4 regions of the Viridibacillus sp. FSL E2-0187 genome follow, and region 1 is predicted to be linked to each of the others. Evidence: riboswitches for the same ligand, from Rfam matches in the RefSeq annotation. Region 1 holds a riboswitch; each other region holds the start of a gene.
What was found. A riboswitch is a leader RNA that binds a small molecule or an ion and turns the genes downstream of it on or off. The one in region 1 is predicted to bind cobalamin.
Positions count from the first base shown of each region.

Region 2: another riboswitch for cobalamin. It lies ahead of MHH85_RS12360 (Ig-like domain-containing protein); the one in region 1 lies ahead of MHH85_RS09555 (Ig-like domain-containing protein).
Region 3: another riboswitch for cobalamin. It lies ahead of MHH85_RS17380 (ABC transporter substrate-binding protein); the one in region 1 lies ahead of MHH85_RS09555 (Ig-like domain-containing protein).
Region 4: another riboswitch for cobalamin. It lies ahead of MHH85_RS08825 (glutaredoxin family protein); the one in region 1 lies ahead of MHH85_RS09555 (Ig-like domain-containing protein).

Region 1 is NZ_JBBOVG010000001.1:1,969,600-1,977,605, reverse strand. Features, by position in the region: gene panF (sodium/pantothenate symporter) at 1-112, shown strand, start outside; gene MHH85_RS09560 (transcriptional regulator) at 262-420, shown strand; cobalamin riboswitch at 581-773, shown strand; gene MHH85_RS09555 (Ig-like domain-containing protein) at 960-2,780, shown strand; gene MHH85_RS09550 (DUF4430 domain-containing protein) at 2,855-3,781, shown strand; gene MHH85_RS09545 (energy-coupling factor transporter transmembrane component T) at 3,806-4,687, shown strand; gene MHH85_RS09540 (ABC transporter ATP-binding protein) at 4,660-6,366, shown strand; gene MHH85_RS09535 (ECF transporter S component) at 6,315-7,043, shown strand; gene lysS (lysine--tRNA ligase) at 7,719-8,006, opposite strand, start outside.
Region 2 is NZ_JBBOVG010000001.1:2,517,235-2,525,240, reverse strand. Features, by position in the region: gene MHH85_RS12375 (CAP domain-containing protein) at 1-267, shown strand, start outside; gene MHH85_RS12370 (ABC transporter ATP-binding protein) at 406-1,185, shown strand; gene MHH85_RS12365 (DUF4083 domain-containing protein) at 1,250-1,432, opposite strand; cobalamin riboswitch at 1,666-1,843, shown strand; gene MHH85_RS12360 (Ig-like domain-containing protein) at 2,066-3,874, shown strand; gene MHH85_RS12355 (patatin-like phospholipase family protein) at 4,386-5,243, shown strand; gene MHH85_RS12350 (DNA alkylation repair protein) at 5,380-6,471, opposite strand; gene MHH85_RS12345 (GGDEF domain-containing protein) at 6,605-8,006, opposite strand, start outside.
Region 3 is NZ_JBBOVG010000001.1:3,573,147-3,581,152, forward strand. Features, by position in the region: gene cobS (adenosylcobinamide-GDP ribazoletransferase) at 1-275, opposite strand, end outside; gene MHH85_RS17355 (bifunctional adenosylcobinamide kinase/adenosylcobinamide-phosphate guanylyltransferase) at 302-874, opposite strand; gene cobD (threonine-phosphate decarboxylase CobD) at 847-1,941, opposite strand; gene cbiB (adenosylcobinamide-phosphate synthase CbiB) at 1,928-2,884, opposite strand; gene MHH85_RS17370 (adenosylcobinamide amidohydrolase) at 2,886-4,358, opposite strand; gene MHH85_RS17375 (FecCD family ABC transporter permease) at 4,361-5,344, opposite strand; gene MHH85_RS17380 (ABC transporter substrate-binding protein) at 5,353-6,309, opposite strand; cobalamin riboswitch at 6,438-6,627, opposite strand; gene argS (arginine--tRNA ligase) at 6,907-8,006, opposite strand, start outside.
Region 4 is NZ_JBBOVG010000001.1:1,825,690-1,833,695, forward strand. Features, by position in the region: gene MHH85_RS08790 (MFS transporter) at 1-89, shown strand, start outside; gene MHH85_RS08795 (flavoprotein) at 182-616, shown strand; gene MHH85_RS08800 (hypothetical protein) at 709-1,155, opposite strand; gene MHH85_RS08805 (hypothetical protein) at 1,371-1,937, shown strand; gene MHH85_RS08810 (hypothetical protein) at 2,000-2,617, shown strand; gene MHH85_RS08815 (aminoglycoside phosphotransferase family protein) at 2,629-3,519, shown strand; gene MHH85_RS08820 (hypothetical protein) at 3,981-4,277, shown strand; cobalamin riboswitch at 4,576-4,753, shown strand; gene MHH85_RS08825 (glutaredoxin family protein) at 4,872-5,096, shown strand; gene nrdI (class Ib ribonucleoside-diphosphate reductase assembly flavoprotein NrdI) at 5,093-5,452, shown strand; gene nrdE (class 1b ribonucleoside-diphosphate reductase subunit alpha) at 5,449-7,542, shown strand; gene nrdF (class 1b ribonucleoside-diphosphate reductase subunit beta) at 7,530-8,006, shown strand, end outside.

The DNA of each region.
Region 1 (8,006 bases):
TGTATTAGGTATGCATACGGTTACGTTGCCTATTATCTTATCTTTAGTAGCATTTGTTGTAGTAAGTCTTGTTACGAAGGACAAAGTTAAGAATGAGACCTCAATTATTTAATAAAAAACACCAAACTTTCAATTACAAAGTTTGGTGTTTTTTATATGGAAAAATAGGATAAAAATTTTCGTTAGAATAATTGACAGATAACTCAAACTGTTATATATTAATAAAAAATAATAAATTTGTTATATAACAGGAGGTTTCACATGGAAATGTATAGAGAAGGTTATGAAACGTATTGTCTTGCTTGTGAAAATTATGGTATGGAGTCAATGAATTTTTATCTTTATGTGAAAAACTTAACAGTAGAACAGTTAAACGCATTCAATCAACATACGAAGGGAAGCGATGATTACGAAGTCTGATGCCATAGCAATTTTATAAAAACCCTACCCGTTGCTCAAAACAGGTAGGGTTTTGTCATGTTTCTGTTAAATTAAGAGAAAAAAGTCTGAATTTTATTACAATACAAAAATCTAATTTACAATCTAAAACTTTTATGAAATACTTTAGATTAATAGACAATTAAATATTTCTTATAAGAGTGCTTATGTTCATCATAAGCTAAAAGGGAAATCGGTGTAAATCCGATGCAGCCCCGCTACTGTAAGTGTGGATGAAATTGTTGCGAACCACTGGTGCATGTTTAATGCGCTGGGAAGGAACAAGAGTAAATAGATACACAAGCCAGGAGACCTGCTTTTATAATGTAGTTTCAATCTTCGAGGGGGAGATTTGGAGCATCGAAGGCCTTTTTGTATATAACTGTACATTTTTTTGGCATTTCGCCGTCCAAATTCTCTTTACATTGCGTAAAGGGATATTTTTTTGCCCTTATATATATGTTCATCCTTTTGAAGCAAAAACTACAAATAATTCACAAAAAGATATGGGGGATTTCAACATGTACACAAGTAAATGGGTAAGAAAATGGGTAGCACCAATCGGCATGGCAAGTTTATTAGCCTTTTCACAACTACCGGGACAATTGTCAACAGTAAACGCTGCAGAAAATACTTCAGCGACAGTTCAAGTACCAGCGAAAGATGTCAGTTATAAAAACGTTCTAAATTCAACAGCGGCATTTTTACTACAACAAGTGCCTAACCCGTCATTTGGTGATGAAGACTATGTAACAGATTTCGCTCGTGCTAGCGTACCAGTTCCATCTAAATACTATGAAACTTACTATAACAACCTTGTTAAAGAGGTTAAAAGTAAAGATGGTAAAATTTCTGAAGACGTTGGTAAATATTCAAAAGTCATTATTGCATTAACAGCAATCAACAAAGATCCACGTAATGTGGGAGGTTATGATTTAGTTAAATCTATGTATGATACATATTTGGCTACTGAAGAAGCGAAAAAATTAACTAATGGGAATAAATTTCATTTCTTAAACGCTATTGATACGAAAAATTATGATTTATCAAATGAAGCGAAATACGCTGAGATTACAAGAACGAAATTGGTAAATGATTTAGTAAAAGATCAATTTGAAGATGGATCATTTGCATGGTCTCTAGATTATGGGTCTGATAAAGATTCAACGTCAATGACGGCTACTGCTTTAGCACCTTATACAAAGGATGACAAAGTAAAAGCAGCAGTTGAAAAAGCAAATGATTATTTAGGTAAAGAACTAGGTGAACAAGGCGGCTTCTACTCAGAGTGGGCAAAAGGTGACAGTCCTGAAACGGTATCTCAATTCATCATCAATTTAACTTCTAATCAAACAAATCCAAAGACGGATCCACGTTTCATTAAAGGTGATGGTAACTGGGCTGTTTCTAACCTAGTAAATTTTGTAGATAGTGCTACGGGTGGGTTAAAGAGTGGTTTATCACTTAAAATTCCAAACTTAATGTCTTCAGATCAAGGATTACGTGCACTTGCTGCATATAATCGTCTAGAAAACGACAAAAACCGTATTTATGATATGTCAGATGCTGCAGAATCTATTAAATTCTACGCAGTAGATATTGCTGCACCGGTAGTGGAGTCTGTTGGTGATAGCGCAACTGTTGTTAAAGGAAAAGCTACTGCAAATGCTACAGTTTATATTTACAATAACAATAATTTATTAAATAAAGCTAAAGCTGATACTAAAGGGAATTTCTCAGTAACAATTAAAAAACAAGCGGCTGGAAGCAATATTATTGCAATCGCAGAAAATGCTGATGGTGTAAGAAGTAACAATGCCTCGATAGTTGTTAAAGACATTACAGCACCATTACTAGCAACAGCTAACATAGTTAGTGATCAAACAACTATTGTTAAAGGCAAAGCAGAATCTGGTGCGAAAGTTACAATTTATAACGGCTCTAAGTTACTAGCATCAACAACTGCTTCTGCGAAAGGCACATATTCTCTAACAATCAAAAAACAAAAAGCGAATTCAACATTGAAAATTTATGTTACAGATGCTGCTAAAAATAAGAGTAAAGCATACACATTAACTGTAGTAGATAAAACGGCTCCTAAAGCCCCTTCAGTTAAAAAAGTAACAAAATCAACTACTAAAGTGACTGGTACTGCTGAAAAAGGTGCAAAGGTATATGTATTAAAAGGCAAGACGTCTATCGGTAAAGGCACTGTAAATAGTAAAGGTCAATTCACTGTGAAAATTAAAAATCAAAAGGCTAATTCGAAATTAACAGTCTATGCCAAAGACAAAGCCGGCAACAAAAGTAATGCTACAAAAGTAACAGTTAAAACGAAATAATTTGAAAGAATTAGGAAGGGTGTTGGAGTTAATCTCCAGCACCCTATTCCCATCTATAAGAAGAGGTGCGATAAATGAAAAAATTAATACCATTATGGCTAATGATGATCTTCTCATTGGTTATTATCACTGGCTGTAAGATTCAATCTGTTGAAGAATATAATAATCAGACTGAACAAGAGCAGAGTGTTAAGGGAGCAAGTGAGACTAAGATAATCGTTAAAGGAGATAACGGTGATGTATCAACAAAGGAAGAAATAGAAAAGGATTCTACAATAGAGGCTAAAAAGCCAGATAACGAAGAAGAGGAAAAGAGCGAAACAAAGCAAAAAGAACTAAAAAATGAAGCAGAGGTAACGTCAAAAAAAGAGAACCCAACTAGCAAACCTAAAACTGAGTCAACATCAACTTCGAAAACACCTAGTAAAGATACTTCGACTAGTTCAAATAAAGAAAAGCCAGATAAAAGTCCAGCACAATCTAAAGATAAAACACCAGAAAAAGACCAAAAGCCCGACAAGGTTAAAAAACCAGAAAATAATAACGTCGCTCAAAAGCCAAGTAAGCCTAATAAAGAAGATGAAAAGAAAAAAGAATATGTAACTATTTCTATTAGTGCTGCAACTTTGCTAACGCATTGGGATATGTTAAAACCTGCGTTACAGAGTGAAAAATACGTGCCGAAAAATGGTGTAATTTTAAAGTCTACGAAATATGAGATCTTAAACGAAGACGAAACGGTTTGGTCTATTATTAAACGAGCTACAAAAGAACATGGTATTCATATGGAATATGAAGGAGCGGGCGACAATCAATATGGCTCTGTCTATATCGAAGGGATTAATCACCTTTATGAATTCGACGCAGGGGAATTAAGTGGTTGGATGTACTCTATAAACGGGCAGACCCCTAATTATGGTGTGAGTGCAGTTACCGTTAAAAATGGTGACAATATTCAGTTTCAATACACAGTCGATCTAGGCCGTGATATAGGTAGATAATGATTAAAAGGAGTAATAAGCATCATGAAAGCATTTGAAACGTATCACCCCATTGTCCTTTTCGCATATTTTGCATCTGTCATCGGACTTTCCATGTTCTATATGCATCCAGTTTATTTACTTATTACATGTATTGGAGCTATTACATTAAATCTATTACTTAATAGAAAATCATTTATAAGTGGATTAAAGTTTTTCGTACCGATGTTTTTTATCGCAGCAATTATTAATCCACTTATTAGTCATGACGGGGAAATCATTCTATTTTACATAGATTATAATCCTATAACATTAGAGGCTATTGTTTATGGATTTGCGATGTCCATTATGATTTGTTCAGTCATTTTTTGGTTTGGTTGTTATAACGTTGTAATGACATCTGATAAATTTCTTTATTTATTCGGTAAGGTATCCCCTGCACTAGCGTTGGTCATTTCATTAACATTACGTCTTGTTCCGCGCTTTAAACATCAAATTACAGTTATTTCACATGCACAAAAGACAATTGGCATGGATATTTCAGCCGGCAATCCTTGGCAAAGAGTAAAAAGCGGGATTCGAATTATCTCCATTCTTATAACTTGGGCACTTGAAAATGCGATTGAGACCGCTGATTCGATGAAAGCACGTGGTTATGGTTTGAAAAACCGTTCCACATTCTCACTATTCGTTTTTGAAAAAAGAGATGGGTTTTTACTTGGGATTATATTAACTCTTCTTTTTATAAACATTCTTGGCAGTTACTTTGGTGTGACAACGTATTATTTTTATCCAACGTTTACTGAATTAACTGTAACTCCAATTAGTATAGGACTTTATACTTCTTATGCTAGTTTACTAGTAATACCTATTGTGATAGAAATTCGGGAGGCAATTAAATGGCGCTCATTGAAATACAACATGTAAATTTTCAATATCCAGATAAACAAGAGCGAGTATTAGATGATATCAATTTAACAATTGAAGAAGGTGAATTTGCTGTTCTATGCGGTACATCTGGCTGTGGTAAAAGTACATTATTAAAACATTTAAAAAGAGAAATAGCTCCTCATGGTGAGAAATCAGGGACTATTCTTTATGCGGGTACTGCATTGGCCGATTTACCTGATCGCGTTGCAGCTTCTGAAATTGGTTTTGTTATGCAAAATCCAGAAAATCAAATTGTCACTGATAAAGTTTGGCATGAGTTGTCTTTTGGTCTTGAAAACTTAGGATTAGACACGATGACAATTCGACGTAGAGTGGCTGAAATGGCAAATTTTTTCGGTATTCAGCAGTGGTTTAGGAAAAGTACGATGGAGTTATCCGGTGGCCAAAAGCAACTGTTAAATCTTGCAGCAATTATGGCTATGCAACCAAAGTTATTGATTTTAGATGAACCGACCTCACAGCTTGATCCAATAGCAGCTACAGAATTCATCGGTACTTTGCAAAAGTTAAATAAAGAACTTGGATTAACAATTATTCTTGTAGAACATCGCTTAGAAGAGGTTTTTCCTATAGCAGATCGTGTTGTGGTCATGGAGAAAGGTCGCATTATTTGTAATGATTCACCACAGGATGTTGCACAACATTTAAAAGCATTCGATTCCTCTCATCCAATGATGCTAGGCTTACCTACACCAGTGCGGATTAATAATGCATTGCAAATCAATGATGTTGTACCATTAACGATACGAGATGGGCGAAATTGGCTTACAAAGCACTTTACTAATGAAGTACGTGCTTTAGAAGGAAAATTGAGTACGGCCAATCCAACTGATGACATTGTTTTGGAAGTTAAAGAGGCATGGTTCCGTTATGAAAAGAATGCTCAAGATGTATTAAGAGGTTTCTCAATGCAAGTACGTGCTGGGGAGATTGTTAGTATTTTAGGTGGAAACGGCACAGGGAAAACAACCGCACTAGGTATAATGTCAGGATTATTTAAACCATATCGAGGAAAAGTCTTCGTTAATGGAAAACCCATTAAAAAGTTTTCAAACGGCGAACTGTATCGTAATAATATAGCTGTATTACCGCAGGACCCATTAACTCTACTCGTTGAAAAGAGAGTACAACTTGAATTCGATAGTATAATCGACGTTTTAGGCATCTCAAAAGAGGCAGCTAATGTACAGCTAAATGAAATTATCAAAACACTTAATATCGGTCATTTATTAGATAGTCATCCATATGATTTGAGCGGGGGAGAACAACAAAAAGTTGCTTTAGCCAAGGTTTTGTTATTAAACCCTAAAATAATCCTGCTAGACGAGCCTACAAAGGGCATTGATGCATATTCTAAGGAAATATTCGCCGAAGTACTGAGAGCGCTTAAAAAGCGTCGAGTGGCCGTTGTAATGGTTACACATGATATTGAGTTCTCAGCGCAGTATTCTGACCGTTGTGCCATGTTCTTTGATGGCAATATCGTTTCTGAGGATGAACCAAAACTGTTTTACAGTGGAAATAATTTTTATACAACTGCAGCGCATCGAATGTCGCGTCATTTATATGATTTTGCAGTGACAAGTGAGGACGTGATTTCGTTATGCAAGCACAATCAACAGCTCGAGCAGATAACTACTCCCGTAAACGTCTAATTTTCTCCAGTATCATTATATTTGTAGTTATTCCAATCGTCATGCTTATTGGAGTGACTATCTTCAATGATCGTAAATACAATCTTATATCTATGATTATCGTATTATTAGCCTGTGTGCCATTCTTTGTTTCATTTGAAAGAAGAAAACCACAAGCACGAGAAATTTTAACGATAGCTGTTATGTCGGCTATTTCTGTTGCAGGTCGTGCAGCCTTCATTTGGATCCCTGCTTTTAAGCCAGTGACAGCCATAACAGCTATTACTGGATTTGCATTCGGAGCGGAAGCAGGATTTCTAACAGGAGCGACATCTGCCATAGCATCAAACATCTTTTTCGGACAAGGTCCATGGACTCCATTTCAAATGTTTACATGGGGGATCCTTGGTTTTATCGCTGGTCTATTAGGACAAAAAGGTTGGATGAAAAGCAAAATAGCACTCATTATTTATGGGGTTTTTGCTGGAATAATGTATTCCTTCTGTATGGACATTTGGACGGTCATTTCTTATGATGGGTTGTTTTCTTGGAAAAGGTATTTAATTGCTATGTCAACAGCTATTCCGTTTACGATTGTCTATGTAGTATCAAATGTCGTTTTTTTACTCGTTTTAGCCAAACCGATTGGTGAAAAATTAGAACGAATAAAAGTGAAATATGGAATGTTGAATAACTAGAAAAGAAAAAGAACTGTTTCGAAAGTCGTTAATCTAGACTTTTAAAACAGTTCTTTTTTTAATACAGTTTGCTTTCATACTCAGCGAATAATCGAATCTCAGGACTCTGAGTTCTTTTTTTACTTACAAAAAGGATAATATCAACATTGTTGGAATTATGTTAAAATTTCATTTATTCCACTAAGGAGGGTCACACATTGGATAAAAATAAACATTCATCGGTTCTTTTAGTAGCTTTAACAAACTTATTAATCATTTGTTTAGCTCAATATTTTTATGCTTTGATGTTGATAGACAATAATGTGGTGACCATTTTTCAACTTTTTTACATACCTTTAATTAGTATAACTATCAATTTGCTACTATGGTCAAGTAGATTCAAAATCAAATTTTATCTACATTGGATTTTTGTGTACATTAGTTACTTCTTTTCCATTTTTATTTTCTATTTCATTAATTATATTAATGTAGATTCAATAAAGTGGGGAGATTTCCCCCCAGGTGAAGCATACTGGGATTTGTTTTTATACGTTTTCGTTAATTCAATGTTACAGTTATCCATTTTGTTTTTCCTGAACATTGCTACTTGTTTACTTTATAAGATAATCAGAAGAAGTGATTATACAACTATATAACATGATTAATTAATCATGTTATATAGTTAACTTCAAATACTTAAGAAAAAGTAAGCAATTCTATTATTTTTTCACTTCCCACTGCACTAATAAGCAAAGGTAATCGAGGACCACTATTTTCATTCATCACTAGCTGATAAACATTTCTAAATAAGTCTTTCTGATATTCGCGCATTCTTTTTTTGTCATCCTGATGGCAGATGGCATAAATATTTTTCATTAAAGCATCGCCTGTTAAGGTAGGTTCAAATGCGAGTAAATCCACAAGCTGTTTCACTTTCTCTTGTTGTAGTTCAGGTAGACTATTGTAGTATAAAGTATTTTTTTC
Region 2 (8,006 bases), 550 kb from region 1:
AAAAATCGTTATTTCAGCCATACAAGCCCAACTTATGGAAGCTGGTCTAACCTCCTAAAAGGATCAGGTTATAACACAAATGCTTCAGGAGAGAATATTGCAGCAGGTTATCCAACAGCAACAAGTTTCATGAAGGGGTGGATGAATTCTCCTGGCCATAAAGCAAATATTCTATCACCAAATTATCAAAAAGTTGGAATAGGTATTGTGGTCTCTGGTAAAGGCACTCAATATCCAACATATGGAACACAAATTTTTGCTAAATAGCCATACAACCCCCTCTTGTCCAAGAACATGAGGGGGTTTACTATTTTGACAGCTTCTGAACCTTATTCTCTTTTACTATCTCTTGTTTTATGAATATTCAGTTATAATAAAGTGAATATATATAAAGGGGTTTTCGATATGGTATTACATATGAAAGAGGTATGTTTAAAAAGAGAAGGCCAATGGATTCTAGAAAATATTAATTGGCAAGTAGAAAAAGGAGAGCATTGGGTACTTTACGGTTTAAATGGCGCTGGCAAATCAGCTTTGCTGAATATGCTCTGTTCTTATTATTTTCCGACTAAAGGTAGTTTAAAAGTAGTAGGAAGGACATTTGGGAAATCTGTTTTAGGTGAAGAACTTAGAAGGAAGATTGGCCTCGTATCTTCAGGACTTCAACAAAAATTAAATCCCTATGATAGTGCATTTGAAATCATTCTTTCAGGTGCCTTTGCTTCAATTGGTTTATATGAAAAGCCAACACCAGCCATTCGAGAAAAGGCAATAAGCATATTGAAAAAACTAGGGAGTATTGAATATGCTGATCGTGATTATCAAACTTTATCGCAAGGTGAAAAGCAAAGAATATTGATCGGTCGTGCATTAATGGATGATCCAGAGCTACTCATATTAGACGAACCTGCGACAGGGTTTGACTTCATAGCAAGAGAACAATTGTTAGAAACCATTGGTGAAATTGCAGCTTTAGAAAATGGACCAACTATAATATATGTCACACATCATATTGAAGAAATTCTACCTGTTTTCCAGAAAACATTATTATTAAAAAAAGGACAGGTATTTGCTTCTGGAAGTACAGTGGATATGCTAACAAGTGAAAAACTTTCTTCATTTTTTGATATTCCAGTAGAAGTTATTTGGCAAAATAATCGTCCATTATTATCGAAGTTGAATTAAATTAAAAACTAGCTGATAAATCTTATATTAGATTCGGCAACTAGTTTTTTATAACGAATAATAATTATTTAGATTGTTTTTCCAATAACATGATAATCCTATCCAATTTTTCATTTAGTTCGTTAGATTCATTCTTTGGTGTTGTATTTATAATGATTCTTCTAACAAATAGCATAAAAGAAATCGTACCTAATAAAATTAAAGCAATGACAACAAAAAGTATAAGCATATCTCCAAAATTAGCCATCTAATGCCTCCTTTATTAATACTATTAATATAGTATTATTTTCTATTTTAACATGTTTATTAGGAGTCATGGTGGTCATAAAATGATAGAGTAAATCCAATTTTGAGATTAAGATATATACATTCCTTTTTTGATTTATGTAATTATTTGATGTGAAATGGATAAAATATCAAAAATAAATCATTATTTAATAGATTAATTTTTAATATTATGATAAATTGATAGTAAGTGAATATTGTATGCCAGAATTAGGTGTAGTACATACATAAAAGGGAATTCGGTGAAATACCGAAGCTGTATCCGCAACTGTAAATGCTGATGAAATAAGGGAATACCACTGTTTTATACGGGAAGGTCCTTAAAGTAAATTGATGCATAAGCCAGGAGACCTATCTAATTCAAAGCGTATATCTACTCTTCGGAATAAAGTGAGATTACGGCAAAACAATCTATATTAGACAATACTGTTGTCCTATATTTCTTTGTATTTATGCTATTTCTCTATGGAGAAATAGCTTTTTTCATTGTTAAGAACTTTTAAATTTCATCAATAAGTGAAAGTTATATAGTCGATTAGCATGAAAAAGCCGAATTCCGAATCCAATAAACCTTAATAAAATCGGAGGAATTCAAATGTTGAAACGTTCATTCAGTATGATGCTAGCTTTTGTTATGCTACTTTCATTACTATCGCCGTTTACTGCTCAAGCTGAAAGTATTACTGTAGTAAACAATGACAATGCATCTCAAACAACATCACCACAAGTAATCAAAGAAAAACTAGTGAACTCACTAGAAAAGGCAAAACAATATTATATTACTAACAACCAAACTATTAGTTCTAGGGTAAATAGTTCACACAGTGGCTACTGGTCATTATCCGCAATGTATGCATTAGGTATGGATATTAAAAACTACAAATGGGCAGAGGGCTCAGAAGTTACAAACGAAAAATCTTATTGGGTGAAACCTAAAACGGCTGCTTCAAGTACTTCAAATGAAGATGCAGGTACTATTATAGGCGCCTATATTCTAGGGTTAGATCCAACAAACCTTGGACAACGCAACATTGTTGAAGATTTACAAAACAAACAAAAAGCTGATGGTAGCTTTTTTACTGCATACGGTGAATCTTGGGCATCAATAGCGCTAGGATTAGCAAATGCAGATTATGATAAAGCCAAACATTTAGAAGTGATTTTAAAGAAACAAAATAATTCAGGATTATTCTCTGGATTTGGTTCATCTGATGATTTAGATGTAACAGGTTGGAATTTAACTGCATTAACGTTATTAAATAATGCTGATAAGACCAATGAAACAATTAACGAGTCAATTAAAAAAGCAGTAGATGGTATTCATGCAAAATATCAAAAAGATGGTTTTGTAGATAATACAAACTCAATGGCAAGTATTATTATGGGACTAGCTACAGCTGGAGAAGATTTAACAGCTAACAAATGGAGCTATGAAAAAGACGGTAAAAAAGTTAACATCCTTGAAAAAATGATTGATGATTATCAATTAGAAGACGGTTCATTTAAATGGATGATTAGAGACACTAAAACAAACTTAATGGCTACTGAACAAGTAATCATTGCGTTAGAAGACGCATTGAATGGAAAATCAACATTTGCAAGATTAGCAGCTGGTGAAATACCAGATACAAATCCACCAGTGGAAAATCCAGATACTGAGGGCCCAACTGAACTTACAGTGGGAACAATTTCAAACAAAACAACTTCCGTAACAGGAACAACAGAAGCCAATGCAACAGTTTCAATTTACAATGGAACTAAATTACTTGCATCAACGAAAGCTAACAGTAAAGGAACTTTCACGTTAAAGATTCCTGCGCAAAAGGCGAATGTGAACTTAGTAGTAAAAACTACTGATGAAACTGGCAATGCTGGTGTAACAAAAACAATAACTGTATTAGATAAAATTGGACCAACAAAACTTACAGTAGGAACAATTTCAAACAAAACAACTACTGTAAAAGGGACTACAGAAGCTAAAGCAACCGTTTCTATTTATAAAGGCTCTAAACTACTTACATCAACAAAAGCGAGTAGCAAAGGTAACTATACTCTGAAGATTGCAAAACAAAAAGCGAACGTAAAATTAGTCGTAAAAACGAAAGATACAGTAGGTAATAAAGGCGTATCAAAAACAATTATAGTAAAAGATAAAATTGCACCGAAAAAACCAACAGTATCTAAAATTACATCGAAAACTACAAGAGTAAAAGGTAAAACTGAAGCAAAAGCAACAATTACAATCTACAATAGTAAACACAAAAAAATTGGCTCAGCTAAAGCAAGTAGCAAAGGCAATTTCAGTGTGAAAATCAAAAAACAAAAAGCAAATACTAAACTATCAATTTACGCTAAGGATCTAGCAGGAAATAAAAGTAGCAAACTTAGCGTGAAAGTGAAGTAATGGTCATGTGAAAAAGGGCAGTCCCAGAAGTCGGTATAAACCGGCCTTTGAGGGCTACCCTTTTTCTTTTTATTTGGATCTATCTAACTTGATTATTGTTTTGAATAAGCTTAAATTACCTAAATACAAAGGGTTTTTGAAATATTTACAGAATAATTCTCTTAGTGAAAACCTAAAAGAAGCTGATTATTTGATTACCATTTTAGAAAACATTAAGGATTTTGCCTTTTTATTAATATTCATTTCAAGCGCTATTTATTGTAGGTAGCTTAAATTAACTAAGTGGAAAAGAAAACTTTCTAAAGGCGAGATGACAATGTATCTAATTACATCTATTGCAATTCCTGTTTACGCAGCTATTTATATGCTTCTTCTTCTGGGAACATAAAATATGTTGTGCTATCTTATATTTGGCAATTACATCAATCAGAGTTTGAATTTAACCTCGTTTAATTCTAAGTGATAGTGATATGATAAAATAATAATAGAAATATAGTGAGAGAGTGATTCAATGCAGGTCAATGTGAAGGATACAAGTTTAGTGCTTGAGGGTGGGACATTCCGTACGTTATTTACGTCAGGTGTACTCGATGCTTTTTTAGATGAAGAGATTATGATGCCACATGTTGTAGGTATTTCGGCAGGGGCTATTAATGCCTGTTCGTATGTATCGGAGCAAAAAGAGCGTTCACTTCGCGTCCTTGTTAATTATCGTCATGACAAACGCTATATTGGCATTCGTAATTTTTGGCGAGAAAGAAGTTTATTTGGATTAGACTTTGCTTACAATATAATTCCAAATGAGTTAGACAAATTTGACTGGGATAGATTCCAACAATTCGAGGGAACAGTAAAATTTGGTGTAACAAATGCGTATACAGGGGCCATAGAATATATGGACGCACTTGAAATGGATAAGGAATGTACGTTATTGCGCGCTACTTGTGCGATTCCAGTATTGTTCCCAGAAATTAAAATAAATGATATTCCATACTATGATGGGGGATTAGCGGATCCAATTCCTATTCAGCATTTAATAGACGATGGTTTTGAAAAGCATGTGCTTGTGTTAACTCGACCAAAAGGATATCGAAAAGTAACTGATCGCCAAAGTAAATTAGTCATGAAGCTCCTTCGTAAACGATATCCCAATTTAGTGAAAAGCATGGAACAACGTGTGGAGCATTATAATGCCTCGCTCGATTATTGTGAACGCTTGGAAAAAGAGGGAAGAGCTTTTATTTTCAGGCCAGATGCACCGTTAAATAGCTTCGAAAAAGATTTAACCCAAATGCGAGCAAATTATGATATGGGCTATAAGAAAGCCGCAAAACAAATGGATGAATTAAAAGCATTTTTAAATATATAAAAGAGCAAAAAAACAGATTCTCAGTTACGAGGATCTGTTTTTTTATTAAAAGAAATTATTAATTAATAGTCTAAAGTATAATTGGCTATGCGTGTAAATAATCAACTATGAGTATAAGAAAGTATTGAAAAAAATCCTAGTTTTTTTCTTCCGTCAATAAAAACTCAATTCCAGTCATTTCTACGCCATTAATAACGATTGCTAGTCGATGTCCACCTGGATAATGCTTTCTAGTAGATAGCTGTTTAAAGGAATGGCTTCTAGTATAAGTATATTCACCAGGTAGATACGTATTTTCTGTTATCTTAAAGAGCTTTCTACGTGTTATACCGTTTGCTTTCATAAAATCAATGCCATACTCAATCCTAAGTTTTGCTGCATCTGTAGTGGGATTAGTAAACATAAACTTAAATGTTAACGCTTCCCCAATAGCTAATTGATCTGTTGAAAGGTTAAATTCTTGTAATTCAATAATAGGATTGTTATGGAATCCGAATAATGCGAGTGTAGTTGGGTCTGCTTGTCTAAGAAGTGTTCTACAAGCATGTTTGATGATCCAATCTGTTTTAGGGTTATGACCTATCCAATTCTTACCTAAAGACTTTACTAATTCAGGATGATCCTTTGTTATATCATTTAAATTATTTGCTACACTTTTACGGACATATTCACTTTCATCTGCTTTTAATAACTCTAGAATAGGAATAATGGGAGTAGGGTCTTTTTTAAACATTTTCAAAGCTGTGCCCCAAGGAAGGCGCGGACGACACCCTTCACTCGCCAATCTACGCACATGCTCATTTTCATCTCTTGCCCATTCTTCCATAATGGGCATCATTTTCTCCGGATCTTTTTCAATAAAAGGGCGTACAGCAAACTCGGAACTGGATGTAAGTGTAAAGAGTTTTAATGCTTCAATTGAAGTTTCCCAATCCGATAAACCATAAGCTTCTATAAAATCAGGGAAAAATAAGTACTCAAAACCTTTGCAATCAGGAACAAGTCGACTTAAGACAGCGATAGCATCTGGATAAGTAGGGGGTAAGGTAGCCCTTAATGTATGAGTAATATGTCGAGTTCGTTGTTTTAACTCGCGTTGTTCCCATTCTTCATCAAATAAAAGTGTCATGAATTGCTGTTCATTAAATGCTGGATAGACGCTTTTTACCTTCTTACAAAATTGATCAAAAAAAGCTTTATTATAAACATCTTTTAGTAGTTCTGCCATAATTCTTATTACTCCTTTAAAAAAGATAATACGTTCAATAAAAAAATAAACTTCTGACTCAAAACTGAATTAGAAGTTTAAGTATACCTTATTTTGAAAAGTGGTATGAAGTAGTGATGCCTTTAATAAAAGTTCACTCGTACTGCCTAATCTGATTTCGTCCATTTTCTTTTGCGTTATATAATGCGATATCTGCATTTTTGAAGATTTCATGGAAAGAAGTAACTTCACCTTTAAGGTTGGTCGCCATGCCCATACTAACTGTAAATGTAAGTATAGAATCTTCTATAGGAATCTTCATGGCAGCTAATGTATGATTAAGAGTATTTGCAAATTCCATTACTTCAGTGGATGTTAGGTGACGGAGTAAAATGACAAATTCATCACCACCAAAACGAGCTGCGAACGTTGTTTCTAGATTGGATAATTCTTTGCAAGTGTTTGCGACTAGCTTAATGACATCATCGCCAATTAAATGGCCATATTGATCGTTAATTGATTTGAATTTATCGATATCAAATACTAAACAAGTAACATTCGATTTTTCATTTGCTGCTTCTAATAACCACTTTTTTGCTACGTTTTCTAAATGATAACGATTATAAATATTCGTTAAGCCATCTAAGTTGGAGCGTTCTTGAATAGCTGCCACACGATGTTGAATTTCAAGCTGAAGGGTTGTTTTATAAATAGCGGCTCGTTTTAATTCTTGTAAAATATCAACGTATTCTTTGTAATAATAATAACCGTCTTCAAATTGATTTAACCGTTCACAAAGCTCTATTAACAGTGAGATAATTCTAATTTTAGCGGCTAAATTTCCTGCCTTTGACGTTAGTTCTTTGCAAGTAGTTGCGGCTTTGTAACTTACTTCAAATTGACCTTTTAAATAATACAACTCTCCGACATATTGATAATAAAGGATTTGCCACTTGATTGAATTAGAGTCGTCTAAACAAGCTGATAATGTGCTTAAATACTTGGTAGCATCATTTACTAGATTTAGTTTTAACGATGCCTCAACAAGGTTACATAATGCTTGAAACGTTAGCTGAGGAATATCCGCATGTTTTGATAATGCTAAATCCAACCCTTGCAAAGCATATTCATGAGCCTCGTCATATTTTTGCTCCGCAATCGCAACCTTGCTTAAATTACAAAAACAATTGCTCATCATATCAGTAGCATATAGCTTTTTTGCTAAATCCATATTTAATATTATTGTTTCCCGAGCTTTTTCCCAGTTCTCATTATATTCATAAAGAAAAAATAGAAGAAGATAAAGGTTTTCTTTCTCTTGGTCACTCAGATCCTCTTTGTTTTGTTGACAGTACTCATCGAATAAAAAGGTATAGTGGAATGCATTTTTTAGATCAGCCAATGCATGGTATGAAATTGCAAGGTACATATAGCCATAACGAATACTAATCCGATCTTGTTGTAACATCGCTTTTTCAACTAGTTCATGCCCGAATTTAATAGTCTCTAGAAGTTTTCCGGATAGATAAGTAGCGTGCGTTGTATTTTTTAGTTCT
Region 3 (8,006 bases), 1.6 Mb from region 1:
TCTCCCATATCAACCCAGCCATCTAAATGCAATCCACCTGTACAAATGATAAATCCAACAACAAGTAAAAAGGCCGTTAATAATGGGCTGATATCTGTCCATTGTTGCAAACTATAAAAAACAGAAGCCATGACTACACCCATACATGCACCTAACCAAGGTAGGAACGAGAACATCCCCGTTATCGTCGGCTTTGTAAGTGGTAATTCTTTATGAACTGGCACGACGGTAAAAAATTGAAAAGAAAGTAAAATACTATGGACAATCGTACGCAAAAGAATCCCCCTCTATTAAATCTATATTATTTCCATTGATGCATCTGTCCATATTCCATTTCGATTGCAGTAGTTGCTTCCGCTACAAACCATTGATGAATACGACCTAGCCATTTTTGATAAAGTCTCACTTCATAACTAGGAGAAAGGGGCTCATCTAGCACTTCATTGGAGACGACAACAATCGGTATATTTCTTTCACGTAATGCATAAATCGTATTTTGCATCGCTATGAATTTCCTTTCAATACAGCCTTCTTTTTGAAAACAGCTCATACCAGTTTCATAACCATTATAAAATTCATTTGTTAGCCAAGTGGTCACGCAATCCCATAATATCGCGTCACCTTCATTTATTTTAGAGAGGAGCATAGAAAAGTCAGTTGGTTGTTCAATTGTCGTCCACCGTTGCCCTGCTCGATCGTTTTGGTGCCGGTTGATTCTTTGTTTCATTTCATCATCAAACGGTACTCCTGTTGCAACATAGACAAGTCGCTTCTCAGGCGATGTCGCTGCTAAATTTACAAGGTACTTTTCTGCATATGCACTTTTTCCACTCCGCACTCCACCTGTTATAAAGACGAGTTCGCTTGAAACCAATGCATCATCTCCTCTTCTAAACGATTCATTGCTTCGGGTGCCTTCATACCTACTCGGAACCATGCACCTTCCATTCCAATGAAATTTTCTGTATGTCGAAGCACTATGCCCTGCTCAAGCATATAAGTAAAGAAACTTTGTGACTGTGTAGGATCGGGCAATTGAAAGCTCACATAATTAGTAACACTGTTCGTAACAAGACAATGATTTTGTTGTAAAAACGCTTTAAAACGCGTACGCATTTGAAGAGCATAATCACAAGCCTTCTGACGGAAAGAATCTTCTTCCTTACTTAAACAGCGTGCTCCTATTACTGCTGCTATACCATTAATATGCCAATGAGGTGCGAGCTTCCGTATTGCACTTGCCACCTCAGGTGCAGCTACCATATAACCGAGCCTTATACCTGCAATTGCGTACATTTTCGTCATTGAACGTACAATAATCACCTGATGATTTTCTTTTACTGATTGTATAAATGATGCATTTTCATCAACAAAATCTATAAAAGCTTCATCTAAAACAATAATACAATTCGATTCTTTTGCAGATTCAATAAGCTGTTGAAGTTCTTCTTTCGAAGGTAATACACCTGTCGGATTATTAGGGGTACATAGGTATAGGACAGCTGCATTTTGCATTGCTTGTTGAAGTTCGTCTAATGGTAACTTCCAATTAACGATATCTTCACAAACTACACGCTGTATTTCTACATCATTTTCTTTTAATGTCGCTTCATACTCCGAAAAAGTCGGATGTAAAATAATTGCATTATTTCCCCGGAAATATGTCGCAAGTAATGAGAAAATTTCCGCCGCACCATTGCCTAATACGATGTTTTCTGTAGAAATGTCGTGATATTTAGCGACAGCAGATAGAAATGGCTCACCTTCTGGGTCCGGATAACGTTGCAATAATTGCAAATAATCGACCCAATCATTTTTGATAAAATCTGGTGCACCTGCTGGATTAACATTTTCGCTAAAGTCTAATATATCAACTGGTGGTTGAATGCCCAGCTGTGTATATAAACGATATGGATTTGCCCCATGATTAGGTAATGACAACGAAAACCCCTCCTAAAATGACCATTAGTAGCCAGAATAATATGGTTGCGATTTGCATTTGTTTAATAGAACGTATAATATGCTGTGGCCCTAGTTCAAAATGGCACTCACCCATTTTCGCACGATTTGAGACAATCCCCTTATAGCTATTCACACCACCAAGCTGAATGCCTAATTGATATGCTGTAGCCGCTTCGAGCCAACCACTATTTGGACTTGGATGTTTTTTCGCATCACTTAGCCATCCTTTTATGCGATATGCAAATGGTTTTCCACTTTCATTTTTTGTACCTAGCATAAGTAATAAACCTGTCATTCTACTCGGCACATAATTTAATACATCATCCACATGTGCAGCTACGTATCCAAAATCTGCGAACCGTTCATTTTTGTAAGCTACCATTGAATCAAGCGTATTAACTGCCTTATACATCCATAGTCCAGCACCGCCAAATAAAAACGCCCAAAAGAGTGGTGCAGTTACACCATCACTCGTATTTTCAGACACGGTTTCTACTACACCTCGCGTCACTTCAGGTACCGATAAATGATCTGTATCACGTCCTACAATCCACGATAACTTCACACGAGCTTCCTGCAAATCTCCTGATACAAGTGGATTGTATACTTCAAGTGCTGCTTGTTTTAGACTTTTCCCCGCTAAACCTACAGCTATTAATATTGATTCTACAAAAATACCTAGAATAACATTGATAGAATATGCAAAATAAATTACTGCAAAAGTAATTGTAGTTGTTAAACCAACAACAATTAGGACAAGTAAAAGCCCTTTTAATTTACGGTGCTTACCTTTATTCAAACAATCTGTTAGTTTAGCAATTAATGTACCAATCCAACGTACGGGATGTGGCATTTTCGGCGGGTCACCTATTAACCAATCTAAAGCTACCCCAATCGTACAAGCAATTGTATGTGCTAACATTTTATAACCTTCCCTTGGCACGTTTGTAATCTTGTAGTGCTGTAACTGTCGTTTCGTAAACTCCGTGACCAATCAATTTCCCTATATCTGTGATAGGACCGGCATATTCCATAAACGTTCCATTTTGTGTCGCAGCAATTAATAGACTATCTGTTGATGTACCTGTTGCAATCGTATTGGATATTGGATCCATGATTTCTTCTTGCTGCATTGCTTTTACCTTCGCTTCAGTTGCCGTTATCATTGCTTGCATAAAGGATTCTTCCGTTAGTTTCCCGTTAATAATGACCCAAGTATTAATCGTTCCAATATACGGTTTACTCACTCTTTCATGTGCTCTTGAAACATCTACTGCATTTCCAACACCAGCTGTAACTGCAACAATAATACTTCCAGTTGTATTTGAAAATTCACGAATAACTACATGCTTCGCTGCAACTGCAGTCATCATAGCCACCGTATTGGATGGCATAAAATTATGTTGTTCAAGATAACTTTTTAATTCTTCATGTGCATCTGCACACATATAACTCAAATCAACTGCACGATTAACAAATGATTGGAACCATCCAAAACCAGCATTGTGAACGGCTGAGGAAACTGTTTTTAAAGGAAATTCCGTACGAAGCTCAACAAATTCATCTCTTATTTTAAATTGTTCTTTTGTCACTATATAGGATTCACGTTCATCCGTAGCTGTTGGCATTAGTGTTACTTGTGGCTTTGGCAATTCTGGATGCGGATAACTTGAAACACGCGTATTATATACTTCTAAAATTTGCTGTTCTTTCAAGACTTCATGTGGTTCCCCAATAGCTTTTACATGTCCTTTTTCCATTAACAATAACCGGTCACAATAGAGTGAAGCTAAGTTCATATCATGAAAAACAGAGATAACAGTTAAACCATTTTGTACTGCTTCTAGACGAATCATATCTAGTAGTTGTCGTTGATGTGCAATATCTAAATGATTCGTAGGTTCATCTAAAAGTAAGATATCGGCTTGCTGAGCAAGCGCTTGTGCTACAAATGTACGTTGTTGTTCCCCACCTGATAAAAATTCGAGGTTTGTATGTTCATAACTATCCACACCAGTTTGCTTCATAGCTTTTTTCACTGCATTTTCATCTTGTTCTGACCATGTCGAAAACCAACTATTTTGATGTGGATAGCGACCTAAGGCTACCGTCTCTCGTACTGTATGTGAAAAAGCATGGGCATGAAGTTGAGGTAATACAGCCATTTTGCGCGCAAATTCCTTCGGTGAGAAATCTTTAATATTTTGTTCTTCGATAAGTACTTGACCAGTTGTTGATGGCAAGATACCACTAATCACTTTTAATAATGTGGATTTGCCGCTACCATTTGGTCCTAATACGCCAAGAATTTCGCCCTTTTTCACGCTAAACGAAACGTCTTGAATTATTGGCCTGGTGGCGTCATAGCCTCCAGTAATATTTTCTACAGTAAGCATACTTACGCACCTTTCGTTCTTCTTTGTCGGAAAAAGATATATGAAAATACTGGCGCCCCAATAAGTGCAGTAATGACACCTATTGGTAACTCTGTTGGAGAAATAATTGTACGAGCAAATAAATCACAAACAATTAATAATGATGCTCCATTTAAAAACGATAAAGGCAACAAGTGACGGTGATCTGCTCCAAATAATAGTCGTGTCATATGTGGTACAACGAGTCCTACAAAGCCAATTGTTCCAGAAACTGCAACTGCAGCACCTGTTAACATAGATCCGCCTATTAATATCAGAATTTTGCTTTTCTTCACGTCAACACCAAGATACTTGGCACGTTCTTCTCCAAATAACATCGCATTTAATTCACGACGGTTTAACCATAATAAAAATGATCCGATGAGTACAAAAGGCCACACCATCTTGACATATGGCCATCCACGCATTGAAACGCTTCCCATAAGCCACCCAATGATTTGCCGTAACTCATCACCTGTTAACGCAATTAACAATGAAATTAATGCTCCTAAAAATGAACTAACGATAATTCCTGTTAAAATCAGAGTTTCCATTTTCATAGTTCGATCAACTAATCGTGCAAAAGCCAGTACACCCATCATCGCCAATAAGGCCCCTAGCATGCTGAAGGCTGGTAATGTGTATATACCAAAAATAGGGGTCGAAATGCCGAAAAAGAGCGTCACCACAGCACCTACTGAGGCACCGGATGACACTCCTAACGTATACGGATCGGCGAGAGGATTTTTAAGCAATCCTTGGAAAGCAGCGCCCGCAATGGCCAGTGAGGCTCCTACTAACCCTGCAAGCACAACACGCGGCATGCGTATTTTCCACAATATATTCGTCGCTGTTGGATCCGCTGCCGTATTCCATAACGTACTAATTGGTACTTTTACAGAACCAATTGATACACCTAGCCAAATGCTAACAATTAAAATCACAAAGGCTATGGTGTACCCTAAAATGGTTTTCCTCACTCAAAAGCCTCTGGATATACTGCTTTTGCAATGACCTCTAATCCTTCAGCAAGACGAGGACCTGTACGACTTGTTAAGTTCGCATCAACTTGAACAACTGCATCATTTTTAACAGCTGTAATACTATCGAACCCTTGGCGTTTTTTCACCTTTTCGACAATATTTTTTACATGGTTGTATTTCACAATAATTGTATCTGGATTACGTTTCACAATTTCTTCAGGATCAATTTGGAACCAACCAGTTTGATCTGCTGTGACGTTTTTTATATTTGCTAGATCAAACATTTCTTGCATAAATGTATCTTTACCTGCAGTGTAAATATTAGGTTCATCTGATGTTTCGACGAATGCTGATTTTTGTTTTACATCTTTCACTTTTGCTTGTACTTCTTTTACTTTTGCTTTCATATCATCAGTAATCTTCTTAGCCTCATCTGCTTTACCAGTAATGTGGCCTATTTGTTCAATTGTTTTATACGTTTCAGCAAAATTCCCAGCATTTTTTACAACGAAAACTTTCAATCCTGCGTCACGTAATTGTTGGAGACCTGCTTCTGAAGTACCTAGAAGTGTTTCGTGTGCGAAAACAACGTCTGGATTTAAACTAATAATTTTCTCGGCGTCAAATTTCATGCCACCGATTTTTTCTTTTTTCGTTGCCGCTTTAGGATAATCATCATTATCCGATACAGCAGTAATTTCTTTTTCTAAACCTAACGCGAAAAGAATTTCTGTGTTACTTGGTACCAAAGTAATAATGCTCTTTGGTGCTTCTGTAAATTTCACATCATTACCAAGTGCATCAGTCTCTGTTAATGGATAACCCGCTACCTGTTGCTCTGTCGCTGGCTCACTATTTTCCTTTTTCTTCGTATCTTCCGTTTGGCCACAGCCTACTAATACACCTAGTGCTAAAACAAACACTAAACAAAATTGCCATATTTTCTTCATTTACATTTCCTCCTTGTTCATAAAAAAATCTCTCGTTTTACGACGAGAGATACGATGACAGTGAATATATACATAGCTGTACTCAAAATGCACTTTTACTGACACCATTTCTATCCGCGTAGTTCTAATTGGTGGTCTCCATGTTGGTAGGTCTCCTGGCTCGTGATCACAGCTTGCCGTGCCTTCCCAAAGCGTTAGGCTTTAGTGACAAATTACGACTTACTCACACATACAGTGGCGGGACCGCGTCGGATTTTCACCGACTTCCCTTTTCTCTTTACCTAATGAAAGTAAAGAACCAACATGTCTCACAATATACAATTTTTTATTATATCCTGTACAATTATACAGAAATTTAAATACTTGTCCAAGTTGTTACTAGGCTTGGTGGAACTATTAGCAATAACAAATTGTGACATGAATGGATTAAGTGTAGCTATTTTAGCTTTAACTAGCGCAATTTTTTTTCTTTCGTTTGTTCTTTATAAAAACCAAAAGACCATTCCACACTTATTCAGTGCGAAATAGTCTTTTTATAAGTACCTCTTAGATTCACAAACTTATTCAATCTCAGTAGCTAAAAGGGTCTTTCTGTCATTACATTTTCTCAGGTGCTGATACACCAATAAGTTTTAGTGCGTTTGCGATTGTAGTACGAACTGCTGTAATTAGAGATAAGCGTGCTTCTGAACGATCTTTGTTGTCTGCATCTAATACTTTTTCAGCATTGTAGAAGCTGTGGAAAGTTGCTGCTAGTTCTTGAATGTAGTTAGTAATACGGTGTGGAGAGCGATTCTTCGCAGCATCCGCAACAACTTGTGGGAAGTCCCCTACTTTTTTCAAGACATCAATTTCTTTCTCTGCATTAAGAAGATCTAAATGTTCTTCAGATGCTGCAAAGCCTTGTTCTTTTGCTTGGCGCAAGATGGAAGAAATACGAGCATGTGCATACTGTGCATAGTAAACTGGGTTTTCATTTGATTGCTTAACAGCTAGGTCAAGGTCAAAGTCCATATGTGAATCACCTGCACGCATTGCAAAGTTGTAACGTACTGCGTCTAAGCCAACCTCTTCAACAAGTTCACGTAAAGTAACCGCGTTACCTGTACGTTTACTCATTTTCACTTTTTCGCCGTCTTTCATTAAATTCACCATTTGAATGATTTCAACTTCTAATGTGTCACGATCGTAACCAAGTGCTTCGATTGCTGCTTTCATACGTGGGATATAGCCATGATGGTCAGCTCCCCAAATGTTGATAAGTTTAGTGAAGCCACGTTGAATTTTATCTTCATGGTATGAAATATCTGGTGTTAAATATGTGTAAGAACCGTCATTTTTTATAAGTACGCGATCTTTGTCGTCGCCAAATGTTGTTGAACGGAACCAAGTAGCGCCTTCTTCTTCAAATACATGACCATTCGCACGAAGTTTTTCTAAAGCCGTTTCTACTTTACCTGATTTATAAAGTGATGTCTCAGAATACCAAACGTCGAAGTCAACACGGAAGTTTGCTAAGTCTTTTTGTAATTTACCAAGCTCTAATTTCAAGCCGTGTTCACGGAAAAATTCAAAGCGCTCTTCATCTGACTTACTTAGAATCGAATCACCAAACTCAGCAACTAGTTTACCTGCGATATCGATGATATCTTGACCATGATAACCGTCTTCAGGCATAGTAGCTTCTAAGCCTAACG
Region 4 (8,006 bases), 140 kb from region 1:
TATTCGGCGCTATTAGCGTACTGACAACGTCCTATTATTGGTTACAGATTAGACGTGGTGGGGTTCAGATTGAAGCTGAGCAAATATAGCAAAAATAAAAATTAATTCTCTATATTTAAAAGGATTTTTACTTTTTTCATAGAATTCTTGAAGAAGACTACAATCTGTAAGGAGGATTACTTTGCCCCAAACATTTAGACAGTTTTTAGATTGCTATTTAGAAATCTGGAGAACATGTTCATTTGAAGAGATGAAAGCACTCATTTCCAAAGACTATCAAGCAAGAGAGGTTACTCAAAATGGGATAGCCGATTATGGTTATAGTGAATCATTAGAAGGTTGGGCTCAAGGGTTTAATTTTGTGAAAAGTAAGGAAGCAAAATGGGATGTAAGAGAAATAGGTATAGTTCCTTTAGGTAAAGATGAATACATGGCAATACTTTCAGCAACGATTTTACTCGAAGGTCAAAGTCCTCTACCAGCTAATCTGTTTTTTGAAACTTTCCGTTTTAAAAACAATGGTTGGAAACATGTTAGAAGCTACACTGAAACCGGTGTACCCTTTGAACAATTGAATGGTTTGTCTATTAATAAAACTACTGTAATGACTGAATAACATGTTAAATATGAATTAGGGTATTAAAAAAGCATTTCTGTTGAAATGCTTTTTTATTTTCAAACTGCGTTCAATAATAAAGTACCAATTATCTATTTCTTTTCATGCACCTTTACATATACAGTACCAAATAAGTTGTCATCAAAAAAAGCATCCATTTTCCACATACCACTTTCCGGTAGCGACATATTCGATGGCATACTCATATCAGCACCGTTATGAGGATTTACAGTATTTTTGCCCCCAATTAATACAATTGGATCACCACCATCTTCATGGGTAGCTAATACTTTTAATGGACGGTCTAGCTCTTCCTTCGGTCCCCAAAAATGCCACATATACTTTTGAGTTTTATCTGGATAAAACTTAACTACTTCACTTTCATCGTATATAAAGCCAAGTTTTCCTTTTTCACCAATCATCGTATATCCACCAGATTCAAATAAAGAACTTTCTTTCCAAACCTCCTTCTTATTACAACCAATAATTGTTAAGATAGTGAATATAACAAAGGTTATAATTAAACTCTTTTTTAGCACTAATATTCCACCTCCCTTATTAAACAATTATATTCTCTTCTAATTTATAAAAACCTTTAATTCCCATTTATATATAAACAGAACTTGTATAGTCGGGAATTAATAGTGCAATTTAATACTTTTAAAAATCTCTCTTTTGAAATTATAATTGAATAATTTTTCTAACTATGAAATTATTGTTAAAGATAATAAAATATTTATAAAGAGAGGTTTATATGCAGAAAAAAACAAGAATTAATGTTTGGGTATGTGTGTCAATCCTTTTTCTAATAGGTGTAAATTGGTTTTATCCTTATTCTTTTTTTAGCGTTCAAAAGACACTTTCATTTGATGCTAATAATATTGTTGTTGAAGCATACACGGAAGAATTAAATGATTTTGCGAAAAACTATGAGTTTAGTTCTGAGTTTAATTTAACTACCGAACGCACACAATATATTCTTCAAATGTATGAACAGGAATGGTTAATAAGTAAAAAGCCTGTTAGGTTGAAAATGAATGACTTAGAAGCCATCATAATGGAGGTAAAAGAAACAAGAGAAATATTACTTGAACTAGCTTTCCGAGAAACATATTCTCATGAAACAAAGGATTATCTGAAAGCAAGTATAAAAAGTTGCTTAGATCTTGAAGAAAGTATTCGATATTTGCAAAATTCTCAAAATAATTCTAGGAGTACTTTAACTAGACAATTTAGAAACATCCAAGGGGAGTTTATATCTAACTTCGATTTATATACTTCCTTCTACCAATCATATAAAAGCGATTTGCTAGAAAAGTAGCTATTTAGGTGAAGGCATCATGATATAATGGTGGAGAAGATCTAAATGGAGTTGAGAATAAAGTGGAGTATGATTACTACAATAACCCTGAAACTTGGATTGGTGGTTTTTATGAGCTTTCGATGGAATATTTTCCTTCAGGGGATAGTAAAAGGCTCAATATAGCTCTCGAAGCATTGTGTAAAAATGCATTAGTTAAAGGTCTATGGAAAGAAAAAGGGGATTACCCAAACCAATCAATATCTTTACCTATACATATAGAAAATCAAAGTAATAGCCAATTTTACGGAACATTATCTCTATCAAATGGTATTGAGTTACCTTGTGTTATTTTTGTTACAAGAATAGAGACTGAGTCAGATTGGTTAGACATCGCTATACCACAAGCGTCATTTGAAAAGATTTTTCCATATAAATATCCCCTTACATATAAGTTAAACCCATGGTTGAATAAAATTGATGAGATATATACGCGATTAGCAGAAACCATTTTCGCCAATTCACCATTTGATTTGGCAATGATAGGTGAAGAAATTACAGGTTACACAAATCAAGAAGAGATAACTGTTAAAATTGTTAAAAATTTCACTTGTATACTTCCAAACCATTTGCAAAGACAACTAGGGCTTGAAGGAGAAGGAAAAGAATTGTCTAACAAACTTATTCTGAATAACATTTAGAGAGGTATTTAATGAAAAATATTAACGTGGATTTAGTTGTGAAATTGATAAATGAACAATTCCCCAAATGGTCTTATCTAGCAATCAAACCTGTAAAATTTAGTGGGCATGATAATAGAACTTTTCATTTAGGTGAGCAAATGAGCGTAAGGCTGCCAAGTGCGGCCAGCTATGTTCCTCAAGTGGAGAAAGAACAAAAATGGCTACCCATCTTAAGCAAAGATCTTTCTTTACCAATTTCTACACCATTAGCTAAAGGTAATCCTAGTGAAGAATATCCTTGGCCTTGGTCTATCAATGAGTGGTTAGAGGGAGAGTCATTGACTCACAAAAACATTCATGACATTAATCAATTGGCAAAGGACTTAGGAGCATTTTTAATTGAATTACAATCGATTGATGCTAGTAAAGGCCCTATAGCTGGCGAGCATAATTTTTATAGAGGTGGATCTTTAGCTGTTTACGATGAAGAATCTAGAGATGCTATTGTGCGTAATAAAGATGTTTTTGATGAACACTTATTAATAGAGATTTGGGATCTGGCCTTGGCTACTAAATGGAATTCAAAAGCAGTTTGGGTTCATGGTGATGTAGCACCAGGTAATTTATTAGTTAAAGACGGTAAGCTTTGCGCAGTAATTGATTTTGGAATATTAGGAGTGGGAGATCCTGCTTGTGATGCTGCAATGGCTTGGACATTTTTTGATGAAAAGAGTAGAAAGACATTCAAAAATACATTGAATATGGATAAAGAAACGTGGAGAAGAGCAAGAGGTTGGGCTCTCTGGAAGGCTTTAATAACATACTCGGGAAATAAAAATACTAACAGAGCCATAGTAGAAGAATCATACAAGGTTATTAATATCATCGTAGAAGATTACGTAAGAGAGAAAAACGGTTAAATTTCTTTCCTTCCTAAGCATCAATCGAATAGAAGTAGAAATGTAATGAAGACAATTATACAAGCATTTTTTTGTTCATTGATAATACATATAATATTATTCATCTATACTTTTGTTGGGGATATATTAAAACAAAATTTTACAAGCCAAATATATTAAACGAATATGACCCTGTTGTTCAAACGGATCTGGTATTCGCTTTTATAGGTTATGGTTCCCCATTAGTCTTTTTAGGCATCTTGTTTATAAGTATTATCTATTATGTGCTTTTATTATTATATTGATAAAAAAATATATTAAACCTTATTTTAAATTACGCAGTTTGTAGTGAAAAATAAAGTAAGAGCGTTCATACAACACAAGTGCTGCTTAAATTAACTAATTCAAAGAAAATATTACTCCAAAAAGAATATATTAATGAACTTATAAATTGCTCTTACTTCAACGCAGGAGGTAGATAGATGAGGCTTATATTAGAACTGATTCGTATAATTTTTATTTTTTTACTTTTAGGTGGTATTATGGGAAGCATTGTAAAGCAAATTTACTCACAATTTGATATCAATGTAGATAATACTACTGGTGGTTGGTTAGTAGGGATTTCTATTCTTATGCTATTATTTGTCTTGTATCGTAATAAACTTCAGTTTTCAGGATTCTATAAGGCCAAGAATCAAGTGAAATTACCAAAAATAATGAGCTATACGTGTACTATTTTTGCTATTTCAATGCTATTTATAGCTCCATTTTTCGCATAAAATAATGCTTCATTTATCAATCAGCTGTTAAAAACTACACTAAAATATTTCTATAAAGTCGTTTGAAAATCTAAGTTTAACAACAATAACGTCTTATTACGGAGAAGTTAATACGGATTTGCAATTATCGGCTACGCTGAACTAAACATGTATTGCCGGAGTGAGACGGATTTAAGCATTTTGTTACGCGAATTGTTCAGCTGATAATATTGAATAATCTCACTTTGAGAAATTCCCAATTCTAGATTTACTTTTTATTTGAAGAATGGTACACTTAGTTCTGTTGAATAACAATATATTGTGTTCGTTTTATTAAGGTACTACTATATGTAGTTTAAAAGGGAAGTTCGGTACAATACCGACGCTGTCCCCGCAACTGTTAAGCTGACGATGATTAAAGCCACTGTGCATTCGCATGGGAAGGGGATCAAAGAATGAAGCAAAGCCAGGAGACCTGCCTATATGAAACAAATCAATCATTTCTTCGGGGAATAAGAAGTGGGAACGTAAACATTCTTATGTATTTTTAACGTTCCCATCTTAGGCTGTCTCTCTTAGAGATAGCCTTTTTATATAATGAAAAGAGGTATATATATGAAACTTTATACGAAAACAATCTGTCCTAAATGTCTTTGGGTAAAATCTGAATTACAACGTGCAGGACTTGAGCCAGAAATTGTGAACATTGATCACGATGAACAAGCAAAGCAAACAATTATTGATGCAGGCTTTTTAAGCGTGCCTGTTCTTGAATATAACGAAACATTTATAGGAGATGTAACGGAGATTGTTTCTCAAATTGAGCTGATTGCACAATGATTGTTTATGCAAGTCGTACTGGCAATGTCCGAAATATAGTCTCCAAACTAAAGGTAGAATCAATTGAAATCTCTGAGGGATTATTATTGAGCGAGCCTTATCTATTAATTACATATACTGACGGTTTAGGTGATATCCCTGTAAAAGTGACTCGTTTTTTAGAAGAAAACAAGGAATTGTGTAAGGGAGTAGTTGTCAGTGGCAACAGTAACTTCGGACATGCGGTATTTGGAGGTGCTGGTGAGAAAATCGCAGCAACTTATCATGTTCCCTTAGTGCGTAAGCTAGATTTAAGGGGATATCAAGCTGATTATGAAGCAATACAAACGTTTTATGAAACGAGGGTGATGGGATGAAAACATATTTAAAACTTAATAATGATGTACTGAATAGTTATAGCACAACTGGTCAATTAGAGTTAGAAAAAGATCGTGAAGCAACGCGCCGTTACTTTTTAGAATATGTAAATGTGCGTTTACGTTACTTTATTGATATCGAAGAAAAAATTCGCTATTTAGTCGATGAAGGTTACTATGAGAAAGAATTTATCGATATGTATGATATGGAATTTATTAAACAGCTGTACAAAAAAGCATATGATTATAATTTCCGTTTCCCATCCTTCATGAGTGCAAGTAAGTTTTACGATAGCTATGCAATGAAAAGTCGTGACGGGGAAGAAATTTTAGAAAAATATGAGGACCGTATTGTCATTATTGCTTTGTATTTAGCACAAGGTGACACTACACTAGCAGAACGTTCCGTCGAAGCTATGATGGAAGCATATCAACCTGCAACGCCAACAGCATTAAATAGTGGGAAGAAAGCACGTGGCGAATTAGTTAGCTGTTTTAAACTATCTATGGATGACTCCATGAATAGTATTGCTGAAAATATTGGTTATTGTTTGGAACTTTCACGCCTAGGTGGAGGAGTTGGGGTGAACTTAACGGATTTACGTCCATTAGGTGATCCAATTAAAGAGATTTTAAATCGTGCAAGCGGTGTTATCCCAGTAGCCAAACTACTAGAAAATTCATTCAGTTATTCAAATCAGCTTGGACAACGAAATGGTTCGGGAGTTGTCTATCTAAATGTATTCCATGCGGATATCGAAAATTTCATTTCATCAAAAAAACCGAATGCGGATGATAAAATTCGTCTAGCAACTCTATCAACAGGCATTATTATTCCAAGTATTTTCTTTGAACTTATGAAACGAGATAAAGATATTGTATTATTTAGTCCTTACGATATTTATAAAGAATATGGCAAGCGTATGTCTGAGATTTCAATTACAGAGATGTACTATGAGTTACTAGATAATCCGAATATCCGTAAGATTAAACGTTTGAATGCGCGTAAACTTTATACAGAAGTAAAAAAAGCGCAATTTGAATCGGGCTATCCGTTTGAAATTTTTGATGATAATGTTAACGAAGTACATCCACTCAAAAATATCGGTCGAGTGAAAATGTCAAACTTATGTACAGAAATTTTACAAGTACAGGAAACAAGCATTATTACTGACCAAGATAAACCAAATGAATACGGGCTAGATGTATCTTGTAACTTAGGTTCAATTGATATCCATGCAGCGAGTAAAGTAAAGGATTTTGAAAAGTTAGTCGATACAGCTATGCACCTTTTAACAAATGTGTCTCAAATGACGCACATAAAGAATGTTCCGTCTGTCGCAAAAGCAAATAAATTAATGCATTCAGTAGGGCTTGGTTGCATGAATCTACATGGCCATCTTGTTACCGAAGGAATCATGTATGGCTCGAAAGAATCTGTTGATTTTATGGATTGCTTTATGGAAGCGATGAACTATTATTCTCTCAAATCATCAATGGAAATTGCCAAAGAAAATGGCGAATCATTCTACCGATTTGAGGATAGTGATTATGCTTCAGGTATCTATTTCGATCAATATGTAAATAAAATCGAAGAAGAAGTATCACCTGTTGTGTTAAAAGCACTTGGAAATGTTCCAATCATAACGACAAAGATGTGGGAAACGTTAAAGCAAGATGTCATGCAATACGGTTTATTCCATTCATATCGTTTAGCTATTGCACCAACTGGTAGCATTTCATATATTCGTAGTTGTACGGCATCAATTGCTCCAAGTACAGAGCGTGTAGAGGTACGTGATTATGCGGATAGCCGAACAATTTATCCAATGCCACATTTAACAAATGAGAATAGTCATTTATATGTAGAAGCATACGATGTTAATCCATACGACTTAATCGACTTATACGCAGCTTCTCAAAAACACGTAGATCAAGGTATTTCGATGACGCTTTATGTAACTGACAATTGGACAACAGAACAATTGGCGAAAATTTACATTTATGCATGGACAAAAGGGATTAAGTCCGTTTACTATGTTCGTCAACGATTACAAAGCTTAGAGGAGTGTGTAGCATGTCAAATTTAATCTACGAGGCGGTCAATTGGAATAAGCCAACGAGTGAACTTGCACAAGTATTTTGGGACCAGCAATGGAAGCAAATTTGGTTCCCTGAAGAAATAGCAGTAAGTAAAGATGTCAAACAGTGGCAAAGTTTTGAGCATCAGGATACGTATAAAAAAGTATTTGCAGGATTAACGTTACTTGATACAGTTCAGACAAATATCGGGATGAATCGTGTTGCAGCATATACAACTGATTTACAAGAAAAGGCTGTTCTTACCGTTTTTGATGCTTTTGAGGCGATACATGCCAAATCCTATTCCTATATATTCACTACGCTTTGTACGAACGAAGAAATAGATGAGCTATTTGAATGGGTAAAGAAAAATGAATATCTACAATATAAGGCAAATAAAATTGGGGATATTTATAACAGTATTGAAGAAGGAGATTCAGAGAGTTTATGGAAAGCAATGTTCTCGTCCGTT